DNA from 3 places in the Arthrobacter sp. NPDC057388 genome. Region 3 is predicted to be linked to each of the others. Evidence: riboswitches for the same ligand, from Rfam matches in the RefSeq annotation. Region 3 holds a riboswitch; each other region holds the start of a gene.
The links. A riboswitch is a leader RNA that binds a small molecule or an ion and turns the genes downstream of it on or off. The one in region 3 is predicted to bind thiamine pyrophosphate.
Positions count from the first base shown of each region.

Region 1: it holds a riboswitch for thiamine pyrophosphate, as region 3 does, so the genes downstream of both, ACFUTU_RS19385 (bifunctional hydroxymethylpyrimidine kinase/phosphomethylpyrimidine kinase) here and ACFUTU_RS10935 (FAD-dependent oxidoreductase) in region 3, are expected to answer to the same signal.
Region 2: it holds a riboswitch for thiamine pyrophosphate, as region 3 does, so the genes downstream of both, ACFUTU_RS03500 (ECF transporter S component) here and ACFUTU_RS10935 (FAD-dependent oxidoreductase) in region 3, are expected to answer to the same signal.

Region 1 covers NZ_JBHVBL010000057.1:15,795-23,488, reverse strand. Annotated here, with positions in the region: gene ACFUTU_RS19390 (Rne/Rng family ribonuclease) at 1-2,729, shown strand, start outside; TPP riboswitch at 2,841-2,937, shown strand; gene ACFUTU_RS19385 (bifunctional hydroxymethylpyrimidine kinase/phosphomethylpyrimidine kinase) at 2,958-4,514, shown strand; gene rplU (50S ribosomal protein L21) at 4,842-5,150, shown strand; gene rpmA (50S ribosomal protein L27) at 5,210-5,473, shown strand; gene obgE (GTPase ObgE) at 5,591-7,180, shown strand; gene proB (glutamate 5-kinase) at 7,245-7,694, shown strand, end outside.
Region 2 covers NZ_JBHVBL010000004.1:140,774-148,467, forward strand. Annotated here, with positions in the region: gene ACFUTU_RS03480 (hypothetical protein) at 1-789, shown strand, start outside; gene ACFUTU_RS03485 (hypothetical protein) at 849-1,136, shown strand; gene ACFUTU_RS03490 (energy-coupling factor transporter transmembrane component T family protein) at 1,214-2,017, opposite strand; gene ACFUTU_RS03495 (ABC transporter ATP-binding protein) at 2,014-3,654, opposite strand; gene ACFUTU_RS03500 (ECF transporter S component) at 3,654-4,274, opposite strand; TPP riboswitch at 4,347-4,490, opposite strand; gene ACFUTU_RS03505 (heme-degrading domain-containing protein) at 4,609-5,160, shown strand; gene ACFUTU_RS03510 (DUF4235 domain-containing protein) at 5,276-5,539, shown strand; gene ACFUTU_RS03515 (hypothetical protein) at 6,083-7,694, shown strand, end outside.
Region 3 covers NZ_JBHVBL010000018.1:59,587-67,280, forward strand. Annotated here, with positions in the region: gene moeB (molybdopterin-synthase adenylyltransferase MoeB) at 1-278, opposite strand, end outside; gene ACFUTU_RS10905 (TetR/AcrR family transcriptional regulator) at 363-1,031, shown strand; gene ACFUTU_RS10910 (DUF3107 domain-containing protein) at 1,088-1,312, shown strand; gene ACFUTU_RS10915 (hypothetical protein) at 1,321-1,623, shown strand; gene ACFUTU_RS10920 (4a-hydroxytetrahydrobiopterin dehydratase) at 1,620-2,318, opposite strand; gene ACFUTU_RS10925 (thiazole synthase) at 2,382-3,176, opposite strand; gene thiS (sulfur carrier protein ThiS) at 3,182-3,418, opposite strand; gene ACFUTU_RS10935 (FAD-dependent oxidoreductase) at 3,415-4,785, opposite strand; TPP riboswitch at 4,776-4,897, opposite strand; gene thiE (thiamine phosphate synthase) at 4,925-5,626, shown strand; gene ACFUTU_RS10945 (ferritin-like fold-containing protein) at 5,638-6,324, opposite strand; gene ACFUTU_RS10950 (RNB domain-containing ribonuclease) at 6,366-7,694, shown strand, end outside.

The DNA of each region.
Region 1 (7,694 bases), on a different contig from region 3:
CCGAACCCGCCGCCGCGCAGGAAGCCCCTGCCGGCGAGGAGGCCGCGGCCGGGGAAGAAGCCGGACAGTCGCCTCTGGGTTCGCTTTTCCTGGAGCCTGCGTCCGTCACGTCGATCATTTTCCAGGCGCCTGACCTGAACACGGTCATCCGCCCTGCCAAGGAGGAGGCGACCGCCGAGGACGGCGAGGACGAGCTCGAGGACGACGGCGGCCGGCGCCGGCGGCGCAGCCGCGGACGCCGCGGGCGCAGCCGTTCCGACCGTGAGATCACCGACGGCGAGGAGGGAACCGACGTTTCCGACGAGGCCGCCGAAGACGAAGGTATCCAGCCGGAAGACGGCGTGACGTCCCGCCGCCGGCGGCGGCGCCGCCGTGGTGACCAGGACCTGGAACTGACCGGCGGGGGAGAAGACGATCCGCCCAACACGGTCACCCGTGTCCGCGCCCCCCGGACCATCAGTGAGGCGCCGGCGAGCAACCGTGTGACCAGCGTCAAGGGATCCACGCGCCTGGAGGCCAAAAAGCAGCGCCGCCGCGAATCCCGCGATACCGGGCGCCGCCGCACGGTCATCACTGAGGCCGAGTTCCTGGCACGCCGGGAATCCGTGGACCGCCAGATGATCGTCCGCCAGCGCGATGACAGAATCCAGATCGGCGTCCTGGAGGACGGCGTCCTGGCCGAACATTTCGTCTCCAAGACGCAGCAGGACTCCCTGATCGGCAACGTCTACCTGGGCAAGGTGCAGAATGTCCTGCCGTCCATGGAGGCTGCCTTCGTCGACATTGGACGCGGGCGCAACGCCGTGCTGTACGCCGGTGAGGTCAACTGGGATGCGGCCACCCTTGAGGGCAAGCAGCGCCGGATCGAGAACGCCCTGAAGTCCGGCGACTCCGTCCTGGTCCAGGTCACCAAGGACCCCGTGGGCCACAAGGGCGCACGCCTGACCAGCCAGATCTCCCTGCCCGGCCGGTACCTCGTGTACGTCCCCGGCGGGTCCATGACCGGCATCTCCCGCAAGCTGCCCGACGTCGAACGCAACCGGCTCAAGCGCATCCTCAAGGACCGCCTTCCCGAGGACGCGGGCGTCATTGTCCGCACCGCTGCCGAGGGGGCCTCCGAGGAGGAACTGACCCACGACATCAACCGCCTCCGCGCCCAGTGGGAGGGGATTGAAAGCCAGGCGAAGTCCACCAAGGTCCTCGCCCCGGAACTGCTCTACGGCGAACCGGACCTGACCATCAAGGTTGTGCGCGACGTCTTCAACGAGGACTTCTCCAAGCTGATCGTGTCCGGCGACGAAGCATGGGACACCATCGAGGCTTACGTCACCTACGTGGCCCCGGACCTGGTGGGCCGGCTCGAAAAATGGACCAGGGACGAGGACATTTTCTCCGCCTGGCGCATTGACGAGCAGATCCACAAGGCGCTGGACCGCAAGGTGTTCCTGCCCTCCGGCGGCTCCCTGGTCATCGACCGGACCGAGGCCATGACCGTGGTCGACGTCAACACCGGAAAGTTCACCGGCAGCGGCGGAAACCTCGAAGAGACCGTCACCAAGAACAACCTCGAGGCTGCCGAGGAAGTTGTCCGCCAGCTGCGGCTGCGCGACATCGGCGGCATCATCGTGATCGACTTCATCGACATGGTGCTTGAATCGAACCGCGACCTGGTCCTCCGCCGCCTGGTCGAGTGCCTGGGCCGCGACCGGACCAAGCACCAGGTGGCCGAAGTGACGTCTCTGGGGCTCGTACAAATGACCCGCAAGCGGATGGGCACCGGACTCCTGGAAGTCTTCGGCGAGCAGTGCGAGGTGTGTGCTGGCCGGGGCGTCGTTACCCATGACGAGCCGGTGGAGCACCGCCGGGCCAACACCGTGGCAGCAGAGCACCACGTACACCGGGCGGAGGTCCAGCCTCCTGCACGGCCGGAGCGCAAGCGGCGCCGCGGCAAGGGCGGACAGCAGTCAGAAGGTGCTCCAGCCGCCCCTGCTGCAGTCCACCACCCTGACCCGTCGGAAGCAGAACGCCACGCCAAGGCTGAAGCCACCCGCGCTGCCCTTGCCAACATTGCAGCCGCCGCGCATGCCGCCCATCTGCATGAGGAGGCGGCGCACAATGCCGCCGCATCAGGGGAAGCCGCGCGGCCGGCGGCACCTGCAGCTGCCGCGCCGGAAAGCCCGGTGGTGCACCGCGCTCCGGAAACGGAAAGCGTTTCCGGACGTCCCGGGGCAGTCCTGACGTTCGGTGGCGAGAAGGTGATTCTTCCGTTCGTCGACCACAGTGAAGAACCGCCCAAGGAAGCACCCGCCCTGACACTGGACCGCCTGGAGGAGGCATTCGCGCACCTCGGCAGCCCGGTGGCTCCCGCCGAGAAGGAAGCCCCCGCCGCGACGGAAGAGGCCAGGGAAGAAACGCCGGCTCCAGCGGCTCCCGCCCAGCCGGTGGTCCGTCAGCCGGAAGGCCGGCCTGCCGGCGTCCAGCCTGCCGACGGTGCGGCCGGGACATCCCGCGGGCGCCGTCCGCGCCGCAACCGGAGCGCCAGCCGCCCGCAGGGTGCAGCCAACGAAACCTCCGTGGAGCACCACGAGGTCGCTCCGGCAGCCGCCGCGGGACACTCGCACGAAGCTAAGGCGCCGGGGACGGGAAACGATCAGGCATCCAAGCCGGCTCCGCAGCCAGCCGGTGAACCGATCATTCTGGGAGTTGGGGTACCCGCCTCGGAACTCTGAGTTGACGGGCCCCTGGGTCCGCCCGAAGGTCCGGTACCGCGACTGCGGTGCCGGACCTCCTGTCGCAAACGCCGGAATCAGCGCCATGTTTCGAAGGAACCGCTAGGCTGGAGGACTGACACGGGGTGCCGCGCACGGGCCGGCTGAGATCCAAACCCGTTGAACCTGTCCGGTTAGCACCGGCGAAGGGATGTCTTCTTGTCGACAGCACTGTCATCAGCATCGGTCATGCCCGCTCCTGAGGCCGCCGCCAATTCACTTCCGGATCACGCAGCGACTGCCATTCCGGCCGCTCGCGCGGTTCCCAGGGTCCTCGCCATCGCAGGCTCGGATCCGTCCGGCGGTGCAGGCATCCAGGCCGACCTGAAAAGCATCGCCGCCCACGGCGGCTACGGCATGGCCGCGATCACCGCCCTCACGGCGCAAAACACCACCGGCGTGAGCGGCGTCCACGTTCCCCCTGCATCTTTCCTGTCAGCCCAGCTGGATGCTGTCAGCGACGACATCCAAGTGGACGCCGTGAAGATCGGCATGCTGGGGGATGAAAAGGTGATCGCCGCTGTCCGCAGCTGGCTCGAAAACGTGCGTCCCGGCGTCGTGGTTCTCGACCCCGTGATGGTGGCCACCAGCGGTGACCGGCTCCTGCAGGAGTCTGCGGAGGCAGCACTCCGGAAGCTGCTGCCGCTCGCGGACCTGATCACGCCGAACCTTCCCGAACTTGCCATGCTGCTCGGGGAAACGGAGGCCGCGGACTGGGCGGGCGCCCTGGACCAGGGCAGACGCCTCGCTGAGCGGACCGGTGCCACGGTCCTGGTCAAAGGCGGTCACCTGAACGGGGCCACCTGCCCTGACGCCCTCGTCAACACCGCCGGGCTGCTGTCCGCGGAAGTGGTGGAGGTGGCCGGCGAGCGGATCGCCACGCGGAACAGCCACGGCACCGGATGTTCGCTGTCGTCCGCCATGGCCGCCGTGCAGGCGCGGCTGGGCGACTGGGAAGCGTCACTGCGGGAGGTCAAGCCCTGGCTGGCCGAGGCGTTGCGGACCTCCGGAGGGCTGGAGGTCGGCGCCGGCAACGGCCCGATCAACCACTTCCACCACCTTGCCGGGGCTGGGGGTTCAGCCCAGTCCGAACCGAAGGGCGGATTCGCGGAACTGCTGCGTGCCGAGACCTTCACCCATCTGGAAGCCATCTACGGTTTGGGCTTCATCCGGGGGCTTGCCGGGGGCACTCTGCCGGAGAAGGAATTCGCGTACTACCTCGCCCAGGACGCCATCTACCTCAACGGCTACTCTCGCGTCCTGGCGCGGGCCAGCGCACTAGCCCCGACCGAGGCCGAGCAGCTGTTCTGGGCCCGGTCGTCCCAGCAATGCCTGGAAGTTGAATCTGAACTGCACCGCAACTGGCTCAGCACCCGCACGGTGCAGACGGAGCTGGGGCCGGTCACGAAGTCCTATGTCGACCATCTGCTGGCTTCCTCGGCCGGAGGCAGTTACGCCGTGCTGGTGGCAGCAGTCCTGCCCTGCTTCTGGCTCTACGCCGAAGTGGGGGAGACCCTGCACGCGGAGTACCTGGCCGCCGGGGCGGATGCCGGGCACCCGTATGCGGAGTGGCTGCGGACCTACGCCGACGAGGACTTCGCTGCCGCCACCCTGCGGGCCATCGAAATAGCGGATGACGCCGGCCGTGCCGCGTCGGCGGGGGAGCGCGAAGCGATGGTCACCGCCTTCCGGCACTCCTGCCGGTACGAGGTGGAGTTCTTCGACGCGCCGAGCCGGCACAGCTGAACGGAAGCGCGCCCGGCACCCGGTAAGATGGTCGCGCACGGCACCGGATGTCCGGAACGGCGTCCCCTGTGGCGCCTATCACGGACAACCCGCCAGTGCCAGCCTCATTTGCGGCCGACGTCGGAATTAGCGTATTCTAGATCTTCGGTGCTTACGCCAACACTTGGGTTATGACCCGGACCGCCCTGTCGGGCTTGTTCCTGGGATAGCTCACGGGTTCCCCCGGGCAATCCACGGCGTTGAGGCACAGCGAGAACCAGGCCAATTTCCGGACCCGGGTTCCGCACGCAAATTTAGTAATAAACGTCGAGAGAAGTGAGTTCCCAAGTGGTGTACGCGATTGTCCGCGCAGGCGGCCGCCAAGAGAAGGTTTCTGTTGGAGACTTCGTTACCCTGAACCGCGTCGCCGGTGGAGCTGGCAGCACCATTGAGCTGCCCGCGCTGCTCCTGGTAGACGGTGACAAGGTCACCTCCGCAGCTGCGGACCTGGCCAAGGTGACTGTTACGGCTGAGATCCTCCAGGACCTCCGTGGTCCGAAGATCGTCATCCAGAAGTTCAAGAACAAGACCGGTTACAAGAAGCGCCAGGGTCACCGCCAGGAACTGACCAAGGTCAAGATCACCGGCATCCAGTAACTTCCGGTTACTGTCCAGGTTTCCAGCAGTTTCACCAGAATTAAAGGCAGGCATTTCAAATGGCACACAAAAAAGGCGCGAGCTCCACTCGCAACGGCCGTGACTCCAACGCCCAGTACCTCGGCGTCAAGCGCTTCGGCGGCCAGGTAGTTTCCGCTGGCGAGATCATCGTCCGCCAGCGCGGCACCCACTTCCACCCCGGTGCAGGCGTTGGCCGTGGCGGCGACGACACCCTGTTCGCTCTGCAGGCAGGTGCCGTTGAATTCGGCACGCGCCGCGGCCGTCGGGTCGTCAACATCGTTGCTGCTGCAGCTGCAGAGTAACAACCAGTTCTGAACCGGTGGAGCGGGCCATGATGGCTCGCTCCACTGTTCTTTTAACCGCATTACAATCGATTTGGACGTCCAGGACGGCCGGATTCAGCAATAGAGGAGATTCACGTGGCGAGCTTTGTAGACCGGGTAGTACTGCATGTATCCGGCGGTACCGGCGGCCACGGCTGTGTCTCCGTGAAGCGCGAAAAGTTCAAGCCGCTGGGCGGGCCCGACGGCGGCAATGGCGGCAATGGCGGCGACGTCATCCTGCGCGTCGACTCGCAGACCACCACGCTGCTGGACTACCACCATGCGCCGCACCGGCACGCCACGAACGGCGGCCCCGGCATGGGCGACTGGCGTGGCGGCAAGAACGGTGAAACCCTCGTGCTGCCCGTTCCGGACGGCACCGTCGTCAAGACCAAGGACGGCAAGGTCCTGGCCGACCTCGTGGGCGAGGGGACCGAATTCGTCGCCGCTTCCGGCGGCCAGGGCGGGCTCGGCAACGCCGCGCTGTCGTCCCAGAAGCGGCGGGCACCCGGTTTTGCCCTGCTGGGCATCGAGGGCGAAGCCAGCGACATCGTCCTGGAGCTGAAGTCGATCGCCGACATCGCCCTCGTAGGATTCCCCTCGGCTGGCAAGTCCAGCCTTATCGCGGCCATGTCCGCCGCCCGCCCCAAGATTGCCGACTACCCCTTCACCACCCTCATCCCCAACCTGGGCGTGGTCCAGGCCGGCGACGTCCGGTTCACCATCGCCGACGTTCCGGGCCTCATCGAGGGCGCCAGTGAAGGCAAAGGCCTGGGCCACAACTTCCTCCGCCACGTCGAACGGTGCGCGGCTTTGGTGCACGTCCTGGACTGCGGTACGCTCGAATCTGACCGAGATCCGCTCTCCGACCTCGCAATTATCGAAACCGAGCTCGAAAAGTATGCGGTGGACATGAGCTACGCCGGCTCGAACGGCGAAGTTGTTCCGCTCAACCACCGCCCCCGGCTGGTGGCCCTTAACAAGGTCGATCTCCCGGATGGCAAGGACATGGCCGAGTTCGTCCGGCCGGAGCTGGAGTCCCGCGGCTACCGTGTCTTTGAGGTATCAGCCACGAGCCATGAGGGCCTGCGACAGCTAGGCTTCGCCATGGCAGAGATCGTCAAGGCCGCACGCGACAGCGTGGAAACCGCACCGCCGAAGGTACATGCCCCGGTACTGCGGCCCCGTGCAGTCAACGAGATCGGTTTCCGGATCCGCCGCGAGGAGAAGAACCTGGAGCCGCTGTTCCGCGTCCTGGGCGAAAAGCCCGTTCGCTGGGTCAAGCAGACGGACTTCACCAACGAGGAAGCCATTGGCTACCTCGCCGACCGCCTGGCCAAGCTTGGCGTGGAAACCGAGCTGTTCAAGCAGGGCGCCAAGCCCGGCGACACTGTGGTGATCGGCGAGGACGACGGCGTGGTGTTCGACTGGGAGCCCACCATGATGGCAGGGGCCGAGCTGCTGGCTTCGCCGCGCGGCACGGACGTCCGGTTCGCAGACATCGGCGACCGTCCCACCCGAAGCCAGAAGCGCGAGGAACAGATGGAACGGCGCGAGGCGAAGGCTGCGGCACGGGCCGAACTGGAAGCCGAACGCAAGGCCGGCATCTGGACGGAGTCCGTCAGCGCGCGCCGGGCAGCCCAGCCCCTGAAGGAGAGCGGACTGAACACCGAACATGAGGAGTGAACCCGCACACGTGACCGATACTTCCGCAATTGTCATCGAGGAACCCAAGACCGACGACCGCAGCATGCTCGCCAGGGCACGCCGCATTGTGGTCAAAGTAGGATCGTCGTCCCTGACCAGCATCAAGGGCGGAATATCGGAGGAGGCACTGACCGAGCTTTCGGACGTGCTGGCCGCCAAGTGCAACGCCGGGACCGAGATTATCCTCGTCTCCTCGGGCGCCATCTCCGCCGGCCTGGCACCCCTGGGACTGGCCAAGCGGCCCCGCGACCTCGCCACCCAGCAGGCTGCGGCCAGCGTGGGGCAGGGCCTGCTCATGGCCCGTTACACGCATGCGTTTGCCGCCCACGGCGTTACCGTGAGCCAGGTACTCCTCACCGCCGATGACCTCATGCGGCGCAGCCACCACACGAATGCCTTCCGTGCCCTCAACCGGCTGCTGAACCTTGGCGTCGTGCCTGTGGTGAACGAGAACGACACCGTCGCCACGCACAAGATCCGCTTCGGCGACAAC
Region 2 (7,694 bases), on a different contig from region 3:
GACCGCGCCGCGCTTGCCCTGGAACAGAGGCTCGGCGCCGTTATCCGCGCCGAGGTGCACCGGCTCCTCCGGAAGGGCGGCGTACCCATCCCGGTCCTCGTGGCGGTCACTTCAGGGCTGGCCGGCGGGATACTGACGATGCTGGTCATGAATTCACTGGCCACGGAACCCACAAGAGTCATGACCACCACCTCGGTTGAAACCGGTGCGTTTGTCTGCGCGCTGGTCCTCTCCGTAGCCGCCGTCTTCGCGGTTGGCCGGGACCACACAGGGCAGTTGGGCCTGGCGCTGTCACTGACACCGAAGCGGGAGAGACTCTTCACGGCCAGGTTGCTGTCCTGGGCTGCCCTGACAGCAACCAGCACGGCCTTCGTCACGATCGTCATCGCGGGACTCGGACTCGTCCTGTCCAGGGGCAACTTTGCCGGGTCAGCGCTGGTGAGCGTGGCAGCAACCGTTGTCGGCAGCACCAGCATGGTTCTGATTGCCGTGGCGCTGGCCCATCTCGTGGGGCGGGCCTTCGGGGCCGTATTGCTGCTCATCGGGGTCAACCTCCTCCTTCCCTTGGCGGTCTTTGCGGTGGGCGCCATGATCCCGGAGCAGGCGGCCGGGACGATCGACTCTTTCGTAAACATGACACCGACGCCCCTCTTCATGCAGGCGATCAGCGCGACGACAGTAGAGGAACTGGGACCGGGGCGCCTGCTCCTCGGCCAACTCGGGCTTGCAGTATGGGCCGTCGTCCTCGGCGGCCTGGCGCTTTCAGTCTTCCGGCGCCGGAACCTTTGACGCCGCCATGCCAAGCCCATCCGCCCGGTATCAGCAGCCTACGACAACGAAGGAAAACCATGGCAAAGATCAATGACCGGCGTCATTCAGACGGTTCGTCCCGGAGCAAGCCGCCCGGCGAACCGGCGTCGATGCTGGCGCTGTTCGCCACAATCCTGGCCGTCAGCATCGGGCTGGCACTCTGGACTGACATGAACATCGTCTTGCGCGGCGTCATCGCCATCGCCGCCGGCATTGCCGCGGCCGCGATTACCCTCGCCGCAGTCAACCGACGCGCAGCACAGAAGAGCCGTACACCGGGCCACTCCGTTGACGATCCCACCGGCCAAACCCGGATCGACCGGTGACAGACACGGGCCGGGCCGTCATCCGGCCCGGCCCGTGTCTGTCCATCCCGGAGCAGGGTGGGCCCGGCCCCGGCTACCTAGGAACCCTCCAGCCACACCATGTGCCATGTTCCGGCCCACAGCGCAGCCGCCACGGCACCCGCGGCGATGAACACGCCGCCCAGCACCACCCAGATGTCCAGCACACTGTAGGTGGACACGCGCGCCCAGGTCCGGCTGGCCCCGCCGAAACCGCGGGCCTCCATGGTGACGGCAAGCCGGGTGGCGCGGCGGATGGCCTGGACCAGGAGGCCGAAGCTCTGCCCCAGGGTTGCCCGAATCCGCTGCCACGGGTTGCCGCGCGACCCGACGCCGCGGGCGCGCCGTGCCATGCCGATGGTTTGCCATTCCTCTGCCATCAGGCCCACCAACCGCATGGCTGCCAGCGTCCCCAGCACAAAGCGGTGCGGCAGCCGCGCCTTCTGCGCCAAAGCGTCCGCCAGGTCGGTGGGATCGGTGCAGCTCATCAGCAGCACCGCGGGCAGGGCAATGGCCAGGCCCCGGAGCAAAAAACCCAGCCCCAGCTGCAGGGAACCCTCGCTCGTCGACCAGATGCCGACGTCGAGCAGTATCCTGCCGCTGTCAGGTGCCAGGATTGAGGTGCTCCAGCCCCCCACGGCGGCCGCCAGGATCAGCGGCCAGCCGCGCTGCCACAGCAGCGAAAATGTCAGCCCGGCCAGCGGGAAGACCAGCAGCTCGCACACGAGAGCCACCGAGGCGGACATCCAGTCGATGGACAGCGCCAGGGCCAGCGTGATGAGGAAGACTGCCGCGAATTTGGCCAGCGGGTTGGCGCGCGTCAGCAGGGCCCGGTTTCCGGCAAGTGTTAGCGCTTCCCTCATGTCGCTGCCTGTTCCGGACGCGGCTGGGCGGCTCGCGGCGCGGCGGATCGTGATTCGGCCGTCCCGGGGCGGCCGCCGGAGCCCAGCCTCAGCTCGGTGCCGCCAAGGACATGGGTGAACTCCTCGTCGTGGGTCACCGACACCACGGCCGTGCCGGCGTCGAGCAGTTCGGAAAGGAACGAGGCCAGCTCCGCCCAGGTGTTGGCGTCCTGCCCGAAGGTGGGCTCGTCCAGGACCAGCACCTGCGGGTGCGCGGCCAGGACCGTGGCCACGGACAGCCGGCGTTTCTCCCCGCCGGAGAGGGTGTACGGGTTGGCGTCCACCAGATGGGTGAGGCGCAGCCGCTCCAGCAGCTCGTCAACGCGCTCTTCGCCATGTCCCAGGTGGCGGGGGCCGAACTGCAGCTCGTCCAGCACACGGCCGGTGACGAACTGGTGCTCGGGTTCCTGGAACACCGTGCCGATCCGGGAGATCAGCTGCTCGGCCTTCCATTTGTAGGGGTCGATGCCGGCGCCGGCGCTCAGCCCGAGCGTCGCGGAGACCCTGCCGTCCACCGGCGGAAGCAGCCCGGCGAGGGTGAGCGCAAAGGTGGATTTACCGGCGCCGTTGGGCCCCGTGACGGTCAGCGCCTCACCGGCCCGGACCTGTGCGGTGACGTCCCGCAGCACCGGCACCGGCGGCAAGGAACGGAAACCCCGGCGGCGGGGACGTTCCCGCGAGACCGCGAGCTTCTCCGCGGCCAGCAGCAGCCCGCCGGCGCCACTGCCGGCGGACGGCGGAACCAATCCGGCGCAGCGCCGGCGGGTTTCAGGAACGTAGCCGGGAACCCAGACGCCGGCGGCGGTGAGCTTTCCGCGGGCCTGTTCCAGGACCTCGTCCGGCGTGCCGTCGATCAGCACCGCGCCGTTGGCGTCAGAGCCCGGCTGCAGGACCACGATCCGGTCCACAAGGTCCTTCCACGCGGCCACCCGGTGCTCCACCACCACCAGGGTGGCTCCGGTCTTGTCCAGGCAGCGGCCCACGGCGTCCCGGACCTCCAGGACGCCTGCCGGATCGAGATTCGCGGTGGGCTCATCCAGCAGGATGAGCCCCGGCCGCATCGCCAGGATCCCGGCGAGCGCCAGGCGCTGCTTCTGGCCGCCGGACAGGGCCGACGTCGGGTGGTTCAGCGGGAGGTGGGACAAACCGACGTCGTCCAGCGCCTCGTGCACGCGGCGCCAGATCTCGTCGCGCGGCACCGACAGGTTTTCGGCCCCGAAGGCGACGTCGTCGCCGAGGCGGGAGAGCACCACCTGGGTTTCCGGGTCCTGCTGCATGAGTCCGGCGCGTCCCCGCTGTACGCGCGGGGACGCGCCGTCGATGAGCAGTTCGCCGCTCTCGTCCGCGTCGTCGCTGTCCCGGGTCCCGGCGTCGTCCGTTGGGCCACCGGCGTCACTGTCCCCCAGCACGCCGGCCAGGGCGTGGAGCAGCGTCGATTTGCCGGCTCCGGAGGGGCCAAGCAGCAGGACGCGCTCACCGGGGCGGATGTCCAGGTCGAGCGCGCGGACGGCGGGTTTGGTACGGCCGGCGTGGCGCCAGCCCCAGCCGCGGGCGTGGACCGCGGCGGGGCGGACGCCGGCGTCGTGGGAAGCGGGCATCAGTTGAAGACGGGCTCCGTGGCTGCCTTGCGGGACGCGAAGGAGCTCAACACACCGGTTTTGGCCAGGCCGCGGGTGGCGATCCAGGACAGCGCGCCGGCGATGACCGCACCGGAGATGGCGCAGAACACGATGTACGCGAACTTGTCGCCGGCGGTGTATGCGATGTTCCAGCCCCACGGCGCGAAGGAGTCGTTGAGGCCGCAGAACAGCCCGGCGCCTGCCCCGGCCAGCAGCGAAGCGGGGAGGTTGAACTTCCGGTACGCCAGGGCGGCGAACACGAGCTCCGCACCCAGGCCCTGGAGGAGACCGGAGATCAGCACCGTGGTGCCGTACTGCGAGCCCATGAGGAGCTCGCCCGTGGCCGCCACCGTTTCGCAGAACAGGGCAGCGCCCGGCTTGCGGATGATGAGCATGCCCAGGACCGCCGGAATCATCCAGCCGCCTGCGTACAGGCCGGTCAGCGGCGGATAGACGGCGTTGACGGGAGTGGAGATGAGGTTGGCACCCTGGGACCATGCCCAGAAGATCACGCCGCCGGCGACGGCGATAAGCGCCGCCACCACGATGTCCGCCACGCGCCAGTTGTAGCTGGTCTTCTTGATTGCTGCAGTTGTCATGATGGTCCTCCTGAGGAACAGGAGGGGAAAGCGTTACCCCGGCTGCCGGTGGCTGGGCCTCCTGCTGCCGGGCACTCTGAGAACTCGACTCCCTTGCGCCGGTACTAGCCGGATCAGGTTCGAGGGTCTGCGGCTGTCCGCACTCTCAGCGCCCATCCGCGGTTGCGCTGGCTGCTGCCTTTGCATCCCGACGGCGGCGCTCCCCTGTCGTGATAAATCTGCCCTTGTGGGCGGGTCCAGTTTACACCCCGGCGGCCCCGGAATCCCGGGCCCGCCGTCATAATCCGGGAGACAGCCTGCTGGCCGGACCGGCTGCGCGGAGTACATTGGGGCCATGACGCAACAGGACTCCGCCGGCTCTGCCCTGCCCGCCTTCGACCCCGATTCCGCCGAGGAACAGCCGGCCGGATCCCTCGAAGCCCTGATCGGCCGGATCGAGGGTGAGATCGCCGAACTGCAGTTCCCCAGGTTCAGCAAGGACGACGCCCTGGCCCTCGGCCTGGAACTGGTGGAACGGGGCAAGGAGGACAACCTGCCCATCGCCATCGACATCACCAAGGGCGGGCAGGTCCTCTTCCATGTGGCGCTTGAGGGAGCCACCCCTGACAACGAGGGCTGGGTGCTGGCCAAGCAGCGTACCGCCGCGCGCTACGAGGAGCCGTCGCTGCTCGTGGGCCTGCGCGGCAGGGTCGGCGGCGGACGGATCGAGGACAACGCGTGGTTCGACCAGTCCACCTACGCCGCCCACGGCGGAGCCTTCCCCATCTATGTGCGGGGTGTGGGCGCGGTGGCCGTGGTCACGGTCTCCGGACTGCCGCAGAAGGCGGACCATGACCTCGTGGTCCAGGCGTTGCGGGAAATCCACCGCTCCATGCCGGCGGACTGACGCCTCACGCGCTTGGGCCACGCCTCATGCGCTTGGGCCACGCCTCATGCTGCCGGGCTGCCTCATGCGGTTAGGCTAGGGAAAGACCAGTGTTCATCACGCTAGGAGTTCCGGAATGAGTTTCTTCATCAAACTGCTTGGCACCGGCATCAGCCTGCTGGCAGGGTTCGCCGGCACCAAGGCCGTCGACACCATCTGGGAAAAGGTCACGGGGCAGAAGCCGCCCAAGGGTGACAAGGACGATGTTCCCACCACACTGCGGACCGCCCTGACGTTCGCCCTCGTCTCCGCTTCCGTGAGCGCCGTAATCCAGGTCCTGGCCAACCGCGGCACGCAGCGGGCCATCACCCGGTTCGCCAAGACCCAGGACATCGTCTAAAGGGCGGATCCTCCCCGGCCGGGCCCCCTTCCCGGGACCTGCGCCCCCAACATCGGGTGGGTCGCCCCGAAACCCGTTCCGGGTCAACGGCCGGGTTTCCCCAAGCACCCCAGGACATACTGTTGCTGTTCCGAACCCGGCAGTGCTGATGACCTCGGCCGGGCCCGGAACAGCCGGACCCGGCACCGCAACCCGCGGTGCCGGGTCCGTTCGCATACTGCAGGCTTTGTCCGCAGCGCCTGCCCCGGGACATGCCTTAGAACCGGCGCTGCGACATGCCTTAGGACCGGCGCTGCGTGCGGCACTGGGACCGGCACTGGGACCGTCAGGGGGGGCCGGTCGGGGCGTCCGGCAAGGAGGCCGGCCGGCCCTGCCACGGGGCTGCAGAAGTCACGAACGCGCCCCTGGCCGGACCCGGGCAGGTCCCCCCACTGCTCTTGAGAAAGCTTTGATTCTCAAGGTTTCTCCAACCTGGAGGCCGAACGTTTTTCCAACCACCACCCCTTTTAGTGGATGCCATCAGCGTCTTTCGAGGAGACAAAAATGGTACCCACCCCACATTTCCTGTCGGCCCAGCGCCTGACGCCACGGCACCGGGCCCCACGCCCGGCATCCCGCCGGCGCGGGATCGCCGCCACGACCGCCCTGCTGCTGGCTGTGACGGGCGCCGGAACTTCCCTGGCCGCCACGCAGGTCACCCGGACGAACCCAAGCAAACTGACCGCCGTCGGACCCGTCAACACTGAGTACGGCTTCCCGTCCTGGTACGAGGACAGCAACAAGACACGCGTCGAGCTCTGCCTCGACGCGGAAAATCCGCTCTGCGGTTTCCTGCCGGGTGACATCCCGGACGAGACCGCCCCCATTTCGTTCCCGGACAACTTCCCGGACGAGGCGTTCTATATGCTTGCCGGCTCGGAGCTGACCTTTCCTAACGGCGGTCGCGCCGTCCTGGTCCTCGGCCTCGAGGCAGCCTTCGCCAACACCGTCACCCAAGGCGACCAGGTGGTATTCGGGCGGCAGCGCATCGTGGTCAAGGGCGGCCCCGCCAACAGCACCCTGACGTTCCAGCACCCGTACGGCACCATCACCATCGACACCGACGGGGCCGGCGACGGCAAGCTCGTCGAAGACATCTCCCCCGCCGCCGGCAACTTCACCACGGCACTGAAGAGCAACATCGGCCCGTTCCTGAAGTGGGATCCGGCCACCGCACCGGCAGCACCCGAGGGATACCTCGGAGACCCGGCCCAGGACCACACCGTCACGGGAAGCCCGTTCGGCTACAACAAGTTCTCGGTCAACGGCGGCGGCCTGTCCCTGGAAACGGACCAGTTCACCGTCCAGGGCAAGATCTCCACCAACCAGGGCGTCAACGGCGACAGTGCCGTCCTGAACGGGAACATGATCGACGTCTTCGCCAGCAGCGGGAACGGCGCCCAGCTCCAGGTCGACGGCCAGGCCGGAGTCTTCGAAACCACCCCCATGCTCAGCGACCCTGACACCGGCCGGTACTACGCCCGGGTCCAGTTCACCGGAACAGCGCCTTCCACCGTGAAGGTCACCAACATCGGCGACAAGCCCGCCAGCAGCAGCCAGGTCGACGTCACCAAGCCCAGCGGCGTCATGATCACCAAGGCGGTCTACGACGGAACCAGCCTGACCGTAGGCGCCATCTCCACCGCCGGCTATCCGCTGACCGTCACCGGGCTGGGCACCATGGAAGCCTCGGCCACCGGCACCGGCGCGGAGAAGTCGTTCTCGGTCAAGGCTCCTCCGGCCTCCGTCACCGTGAAAACCCCGAACGGGGGGTCGGCCACCCTGCCCGTCGTCATCTCCGGCGGCGCAGCTACCCCTGTCGGCCTGGACCCCGTCACCCCCGCCCCGGACCCGGGCCCCGTCGTCGACACCGGCAGCGGCCCCGTCACTGGGGAAACCCAACCGGCGGCTGCTGTGGCCACCGCGGCGTCCACCGCCATCACCCCCGGTGGAACCGTCCAGCTGGACGGCAGCACGTCCACCGGCGCAGCCAACTACAAGTGGAGCCAGGTGGGCGGACCCGCCGTCACCATCACCGGCGACACCACTGCCAAGCCGACTGTCACCCTGCCGTTCCACGCCAAGGCCAGTGACACGGCTCCGCTGGCGCCGCTGG
Region 3 (7,694 bases):
CGCTGCAGGTTGCTCAGGTCCACGGCGTCGTCGTCGATGATCCCAATGGTTCCCACGCCTGCGGCGGCGAGGTACAGCAGGGCCGGCGAGCCGAGGCCGCCCGCGCCGATGACCAGGACACGCGCGTTCTTCAGCCGCCGTTGGCCGAGGGCGCCGATCTCGGGAATGATGAGGTGCCGGGAATACCGCTCCACCTCTTCGGTGGAAAGCTCGGCCCCGGGATCGACAAGGGGACCGGGCAGCGCGCGGACTGTATTTGCGGTGGACGGAGAAGCCATACTTCAATGTATGCCTGAAGATACCGCGCGGTCATATTACCCCCGGGTAAAGTGAAGTTAACTGCAAAGGAAAGAAGGCCAACAGTGGTTCATCATGCACCGGTTGATCGAACTCAGGCCGCGCAATCCAATGCCGGCCCGGCCCGCGCGCCCGGCCAGCGCTCCGCCAGGCTGCCGCGCGATGAGCGCAGGGCCCAGCTCCTGGCCGCAGCCCAGGAAGTTTTTGTCGCCAACGGCTACCACGGCGCCGCGATGGACGAGATCGCCGAAACAGCCCACGTCAGCAAGCCTGTGCTCTACCAGCACTTCCCGTCCAAGAGGGAGCTGTACCTTGCCCTGCTGGACAGCCATCTCGAGGCACTGACCGAGCTCATGCTCGGGGCCATGAACTCCACCACGGACAACAAGGAACGCGTGAAGGCCGTCATGCGCGCCTACTTCCGCTTCATCGACAGCGACGACCAGGCCCACCGGCTCGTGTTCGAGTCCGACCTCATCAACGACGCCGACGTCAGTTCGCGGCTGGAAACCTTCAACAAAACCTTCGCGGAGGCCATTGCGCGGGTCATCGCCGAGGACACCAAGCTGCCGCTGCTCGAAGCGCAGCTTCTGGGACGGGGCCTGGCCGGCATGGCCCAGGTCAGCGCACGCTACTGGCTCGAAACCGACGGGAACCTCGACCTCGATGTGGCGAGCGACCTGATTTACCGTTTAGCTTGGCGCGGAATCTCTCGCTTCCCCAAAGAGACCTAGACTACAACTGAAACTACCTTTGAAATTTCAACCTTGACTGGCTGGGAGGCCCCGCTGTGGAAGTAAAGATCGGCATTCAGAACGTCGGCCGTGAAATTGTGCTGGAATCGGCTCAGGATGCTGATGCTGTGGCCAAGGTCGTGGCCGAAGCCATCGCCAAGGGCAGCGAGCTCCGCCTGAACGACGAGAAGGGCCGCCAGATCATCATCCCGGCCAATGTCCTGGGCTACGTCGAAATCGGTGCGGAGGAAGTGCGCCGGGTCGGCTTCGGCGCCCTGTAGGCCGAGCAGTGCTGTCCCTCGCGATCGTGGTCCTGGTGACTGCCGCGGCCGGCTTCATCGTCTGGGCCAACGACAGGCGCCACACCAAGTACGGCATCCTCCTGCCGGCCGGTACGGCCACGGCAGTGGGCATGCTCGCCTGGATCATCTGCATCTGGGCGGGGCTGGGCTACCAGCCCGGACTGACGTGGATACCGTGGGTCCTCCCGATGGTGGCCGGGACCGCTGCCGCCCTCGCCGTGGCCGTCTACCTGGGCCGTGCACGCGCCAGGCAGGACACCCAGCGGCTAACGGCAGCGCTGAAGATCTAGCTGTCCGCAGAACCGGCATGCTCTGCCTGGCCCGGGTCCGGCCCCTGGCCCTCCTCGGTGCACAGGCAGAGCCGGTTCCCCTGGGCATCAGTGACCACCACCCAGGCGGGTGCGTGGTCACTGTTCATTAAGGCACCGGTTGCGGCTGTCTTCTCCAGCGCGGATCCCGACTCGGCCTTCGGGCGGTGGATGTCCAGGTGCAGGCGGTTGTCGTTGGGTGTCCGGGTCTCCTGGAACCACACGCCGGGACCGCGCCCGTACGGGTCCACCAGGTCCCCGGACCGGCCCTTGCGGTACCCGAGTGCGACGCGCCAGACCTCGGAAATCTCCACCGCGTCCGCGGTGTCGATGCCGATGTCCACCGACCGGTGCAGGCCCGGCTGGGCTTCGGCACCGGCCGCCGCCGCGGCAGCGCTGACCGAGGCGGCCGCTCCGGTATCCCGCGCGGTGACCTCGCCCCCGACGTCGTGGGAGCTGAACCGGATGAACACCCGGTTGTAGCGCCAGTCGAGGTCCGGGTGGTGGTCCATCTCCTCTGCCACACGCCCGACGGCGGCAATCAGCTCAAGCGCGACGGCCGCCGTCGGCGCCTTGAAGACGGTGACCAGCCCGCCCAGCCGGTACCGCCAGTCCGGAAGGCCTGCGAGGGCCTCGTCGATCTGGGTTCGGGTGAGGATGTCGTCCCTGGCGGCCACGGCTGGCTCCTTGGAAGTGCCTGTTGAGCCGCCGCGCGCCGCGCAGGATTGGAGCGGCCGGGCTTAGAGGAACTCCGCCCGGCCCTCCATGGCCGACGACGCCAAGGCATGCTCACGGCGCGGGATCCGCCCGCCCGCACGCGCCAGCCTACCGGCGATGACGGCGTGTTTGAAGGCCTCGGCCATGACCGCGGGGTTCTGCGCCCGGGTGACGGCCGTGGCCAGCAGCACGGCGTCGCAGCCGAGCTCCATGGCCAGCGCGGCGTCCGAGGCCGTGCCGATCCCTGCATCCAGGACCACGGGGACTGATGCCCGGGACACGATCAGCTCGATGTTGTGGGGATTGAGGATGCCCAGGCCGGTGCCGATCGGCGCTCCCAGCGGCATGACCGCGGAGGCTCCCAGGTTTTCGAGCCGCAGCGCCAGCACGGGATCGTCGTTAGTATAGGCGAAGACCTTGAAGCCGCGGTTGACCAGCTGTTCCGTCGCGTCCACGAGCTCGACGGCATCCGGCAGCAGGGTGTGCTCGTCCGCGATGACCTCCAGCTTGACCCAGTCGGTCTCCAGCGCCTCACGGGCCAGCTCGGCCGTCATGACCGCGTCCCTGGCCGTGAAGCAGCCGGCGGTGTTGGGGAGGACGCGGATGTTGTGGTCCACCAGCAGCTGGAAGAGCGAGCCCGTTTCGGCAGGCGAATAGCGGCGCATCGCCACGGTGGTCAGCTGCGTTCCGGACGCCACCAGCGCTGAGCCGAGACCGTCCAGGCTCGGAGCCCCTCCGGTGCCCATGATGAGCCGTGAGCCCAGTTCCACCCCGTCAATGACCAGGCTGTCCGCTGTTTCAATCAGTGTTTCTGCCATCGTGCTCATCCTCCTTGGACTGCCGTGACGAGTTCGATCTCGTCGCCCTCGGCAAGGGCGGTGCTGTGCCACTGGCTGCGGGGCACCACGGCTGAGTTGCGGGCCACCGCAACGCCCAGCCGCTGGCCGTCGGCTGCCTGCCCGCTGGCGGACAGGCGCCGTCCCGTGACCTGGCTGACGAGTGTGGTGACCGAGGCGCCCTCGCCTACTTCCTGTTCAATACCGTTCAGAGTGATGTTCATGCTGATTCCTTGCTTGGGTCAAATGTGACGTGCGTCATGCGGGGGTGGCCGCTCCGGGGCGGTGCTGCCGCTCCGGGCGAATCGGAAAGTCCGGGGGAAAACCGTGCCGGCCGGAACGCGGCCCAGCGGGGGTCGGTGATGCCGTCCATGAGCTGCCGGCAGATCGCCGCAGCCGCCGGAGTCAGCAGCACGCCGTGGCGGAAGAAGCCGGTGGCGATGATGAGGCCCGCCACGTCCCCGCCCGCCTCGCCACTCGCGGATACGCCCGCCGGCACGCGGCCCAGCAGGGGCGCGTTGTCCGGTGTGCCGGGCCGTGCCCTGGCGGTGGCTTCGAGCAGCTCGAGTTCGGCAACTGCCGGCAGCAGGGCCTGCGCGTCACGCAGCAGCTGGTAGACGCCGCCGGCGCTGGTGCCCGGCACGCTGTCCTCGCGCTGGGTGGCACCGATCACCACCGTGCCGTCCTGCCGGGGCACGATGTAGACCGGAACCCCCCGGACGATGCCCCGCACGGTGGCGGTGAGGAGGGGCTGCAGGTGCGCGGGGACGCGGAGCCTGAGGATGTCCCCATAGACCGGGCGCAGCGGCAGCTGAAGGCGTTCCGGCAGGTTCTGCAGGTGAGCGGCGGCCAGGCCGTTGGCCACCACCGTCTCGGCGGCAAGCACGCTTCCGCCCCCCGCCAGCCGGACCCCCCGGACCCGCCCGCTGTCCCAGAGCAGGCCGGCGGCGTGTTCCCGCACCGCGAATCCGTCCTCGACTCCGGTCCCCTGGCCGGCAACCCCCCGGCCCGCAATCTCCTGGGCTGCAATCTCCTGGCCTGCAATCTCCTGGCCTGAGCCGGCCAGCTCCGCCGCCAGCGCCCTGACAAGATTGCGCGGATCCACCTGATGGTCCGCGGGGATGTCCAGGGCGCAGGAGATGCCAGGGCTGAGCAGCGGCTCCCGGGAGCGTGCCTCGCGGATGGTCAGCGGCTCCACGTCCAGGCCGTGGCTCCGCTGGACGTCCCGCAGGTCCATCAGTGCCCGGCGGTCGGCGGGGTCCGCACCCAGCGCAAGGGTCGGCGTCGTCAGGTAACCGGAGTCCCCGCCGGTGGTGAGCGCGGCGGCGAACCCCGGCCACCTGGCCGAGGACTCCAGCATCAGTTCCAGGAGCCCTTCCTCCTGGTAATGCAGTTCGCTGACCGGGGCGAGCATGCCGGCAGCGGCCCAGCTTGCGCCGCTGCCGGGGGCTTGGTCAATGAGCACTACGGAACGGCCGGAACGCCGCGCCTCCCAGGCGATACCGTGGCCAACCACGCCCCCGCCGATGACGGCAACGTCAGCCTCAATGACTGTGGCGGCATTATTTTCGCCGCCGGGTCCAGGGTTCATGATTTCCTTCCCTACGCCGGTACTAACCGGATCAGGTCAAGCGGTCGGCTCTGACGCCCTCTCAGCCCTGCGCCTTTTATGACATCGGCGACGGGCTCCCGCGGTACCTGCCCAGTTTAGAGGAACTAAGGTGGTTGCCATGACCCAGCACTCTGCCCACACCACGGCCCGCCTGTACCTCTGCACCGACGCCCGCAAGGACCGCGGGGACTTCGCGGACTTCGTGGACGCGGCGTTTGCCGGCGGCGTGGACATCATCCAGCTGCGGGACAAGAGCATCGAGGCCGCCGAAGAGCTCGAACTTCTCGAGGTCGTCCACGCCGCGGCCCGCAGGCACGGGCGGCTCTGGGCCGTGAACGACCGCGCCGACATCGCCTCCATCGCGGGTGCACCGGTGTTCCACATCGGCCAGAAGGACCTGCCGCTGCGCGCTGCCCGGAAACTGCTGCACGATGCAACGGTGATCGGGCTCTCCACGCACAGCACGGAGCAGGTGGATGCCGCCATCGCCGCCGCGCACGGGCGCAGCGGCCTGGACTACTTCTGCGTGGGCCCGCTGTGGGCCACCCCCACCAAACCCGGGCGCGCCGCCGTCGGACTCGACCTGGTGACGTACGCGGCGCAGGCTGTCCGCACGGCGAACGAGGAACGGGTGGGAGGCCTGCTGCTGCCCTGGTTCGCGATCGGCGGGATCGACCGCACCAACGTGGAGCAGGTCCTGGCGGCCGGAGCCAGCAGGATCGTCGTCGTCCGCGCGATCACGGAGGCGCCGGACCCGGCAGCCGCCGCGGCCGAACTGCTCGACGCCCTCGACGCAACGTCCCCGGCTGCTGTCGTTTAGCGACCGGCAGGCTACCCGCTCAGGCCCAGCTGCACCATCCGCCGGGAATGGTTTTCCGCGACCTCGGCGGTGATGCCGCGGACCAGTTCCCGTGCGGTGGCCTCCGTGGCGCCGGGTTCCGCTTCGACGAACATCTCGCCCAGGAAGGCATGTTCGTGGCCGACCCGCTGGGCCTGGGTGATCGCCTCGCCCAGGAGGCGGCGGCCCCACAGCGCCAGTCTCGACGCGAGCCGGGGGTCATCGGCCAGCGCGCCCTTGAGCCGCTCACGGAGCACTGCCGTGGCCTCTTCGGAGGACTGGATCTGCCGGATCACGTCCCGGGTTCCGGCGTCCACGAACCGCGCCACGGCCTGGTAGAAATCGGCGGACACGGTGTCCACCACGTACGCCTTCATCAGGGATTCGTACCAGTCCGCCGGGCGGGTCCGTTCATGGAAGTGGTCCACGGCCGACTGGAACGGCAGCATCGCGTGTTCGACGTCAACGCCCATCTCTGCCAGCTTGGCGCTCACCAGCTCGTAATGCTGGAATTCGATGACGGCGATCCTGCCCAGGACGGCACGGTCGTGCAGCGTCGGCGAGTAACGGGCGTCGGAGGAGAGCCGTTCGAACGCGGACAGTTCACCGTACGCCATCACACCGAACAGGTCTGCGACGAAGCGGTCGTAGCGAGCGGTGCCAGCCGAGGATGTGCCCATAATCCAAGACTAACGGCGCAATTCGGGCTAACCTGATTTTCGTGTCACATCATCGGCTGTCGCCCAGCGTCCACGAGCAGACCAACGCGCTCGCGGATGCCCTGAGCGCGCTGCGGACGGAACTGGAGCTTCCCGGGGAATTCCCGGAAGAGGTGCTTAAGGAGGCCGAAGCCGCCGTCGCCAGCCGGGACTTCCCCGACCTGGACCTGACCGGGGTGGACTTCCTGACGATCGATCCGCCGTCGTCCACGGACCTTGACCAGGCGCTCTTCATTGAGCGGCTCGGCGGCGGTTACCGGATCCTTTACGCCATCGCCGATGTTCCGTCCTTCGTGCAGCCGGGCGGCGCGCTCGACGCCGAGACCCGCCGCCGCGGGCAGACGTTCTACGCCCCGGACGGCAGGATTCCGCTGCACCCGGAGGTCATCAGCGAGAACGCCGGCAGCCTGCTGGCGGGGCAGCTGTGCTCCGCCTTCGTCTGGGAGTTTGAACTCGACGCCACAGCCGAGGTGGTGTCCGCGCTGGTCCGCCGCGCTGCCGTGCGCAGCCGTGCCAAGCTGGACTACAAGGGGGTCCAGGCCGACCTCGATGCCGGCACTGCACCGCCCATGCTGCAGCTGCTGCGCGAAGTGGGCCGCAAGCGTGTCGACCTGGAGCGGGCCCGCGGGGGTGCCAGCCTGAACATGCCGGAGCAGGAGATCGTCCAGCTTCCCGACGGCGGCTACCGGATCGTGGCGGTCCCGCAGCTTCCGGTGGAGGACTGGAACGCCCAGATTTCGCTCATGACCGGGATGGCTGCAGCTTCCCTCATGCTCGACGGCAAGGTGGGGATCCTGCGCACCATGCCGGCCCCGGATGAACGCTCGCTCAGCCACTTCAAGCGGCAGACAGCTGCGCTGGGCAAGCCGTGGGACGGCCAGGAAAGCTACGGCGAGTACCTGCGCACCCTCGACCCCACCGACCACCGGCAGCTGGCCATCCTCCACTCGGCCGGCATGCTGTTCCGTGGCGCCACTTACACCCCTTTCGACGGAACAGTTCCGGAGGACGCCGTGCAGTCCGCCATCGGCACGGCGTACGCCCACACCACCGCGCCGCTGCGCCGCCTGGTGGACCGGTTTGTGCTGGTCATCTGTGACGCGCTGAGCAACAACCGGCCGGTGCCGGCCTGGGCCCGCGAGGCACTGCCCTCGCTGCCTGAAATCATGGCGTACTCCGACCAGCTGGCGGCACGGATGGAACGCCTTGCCCTGGACACCGTGGAAGCCGCGCTGCTGATCAACCACATCGGGCAGGAGTTCGATGCCGTGGTGATCTCCGGGTCGAAGCCGGCCAAAAACGGCAACGGCAGCGGCAACGGCAACGGGAAC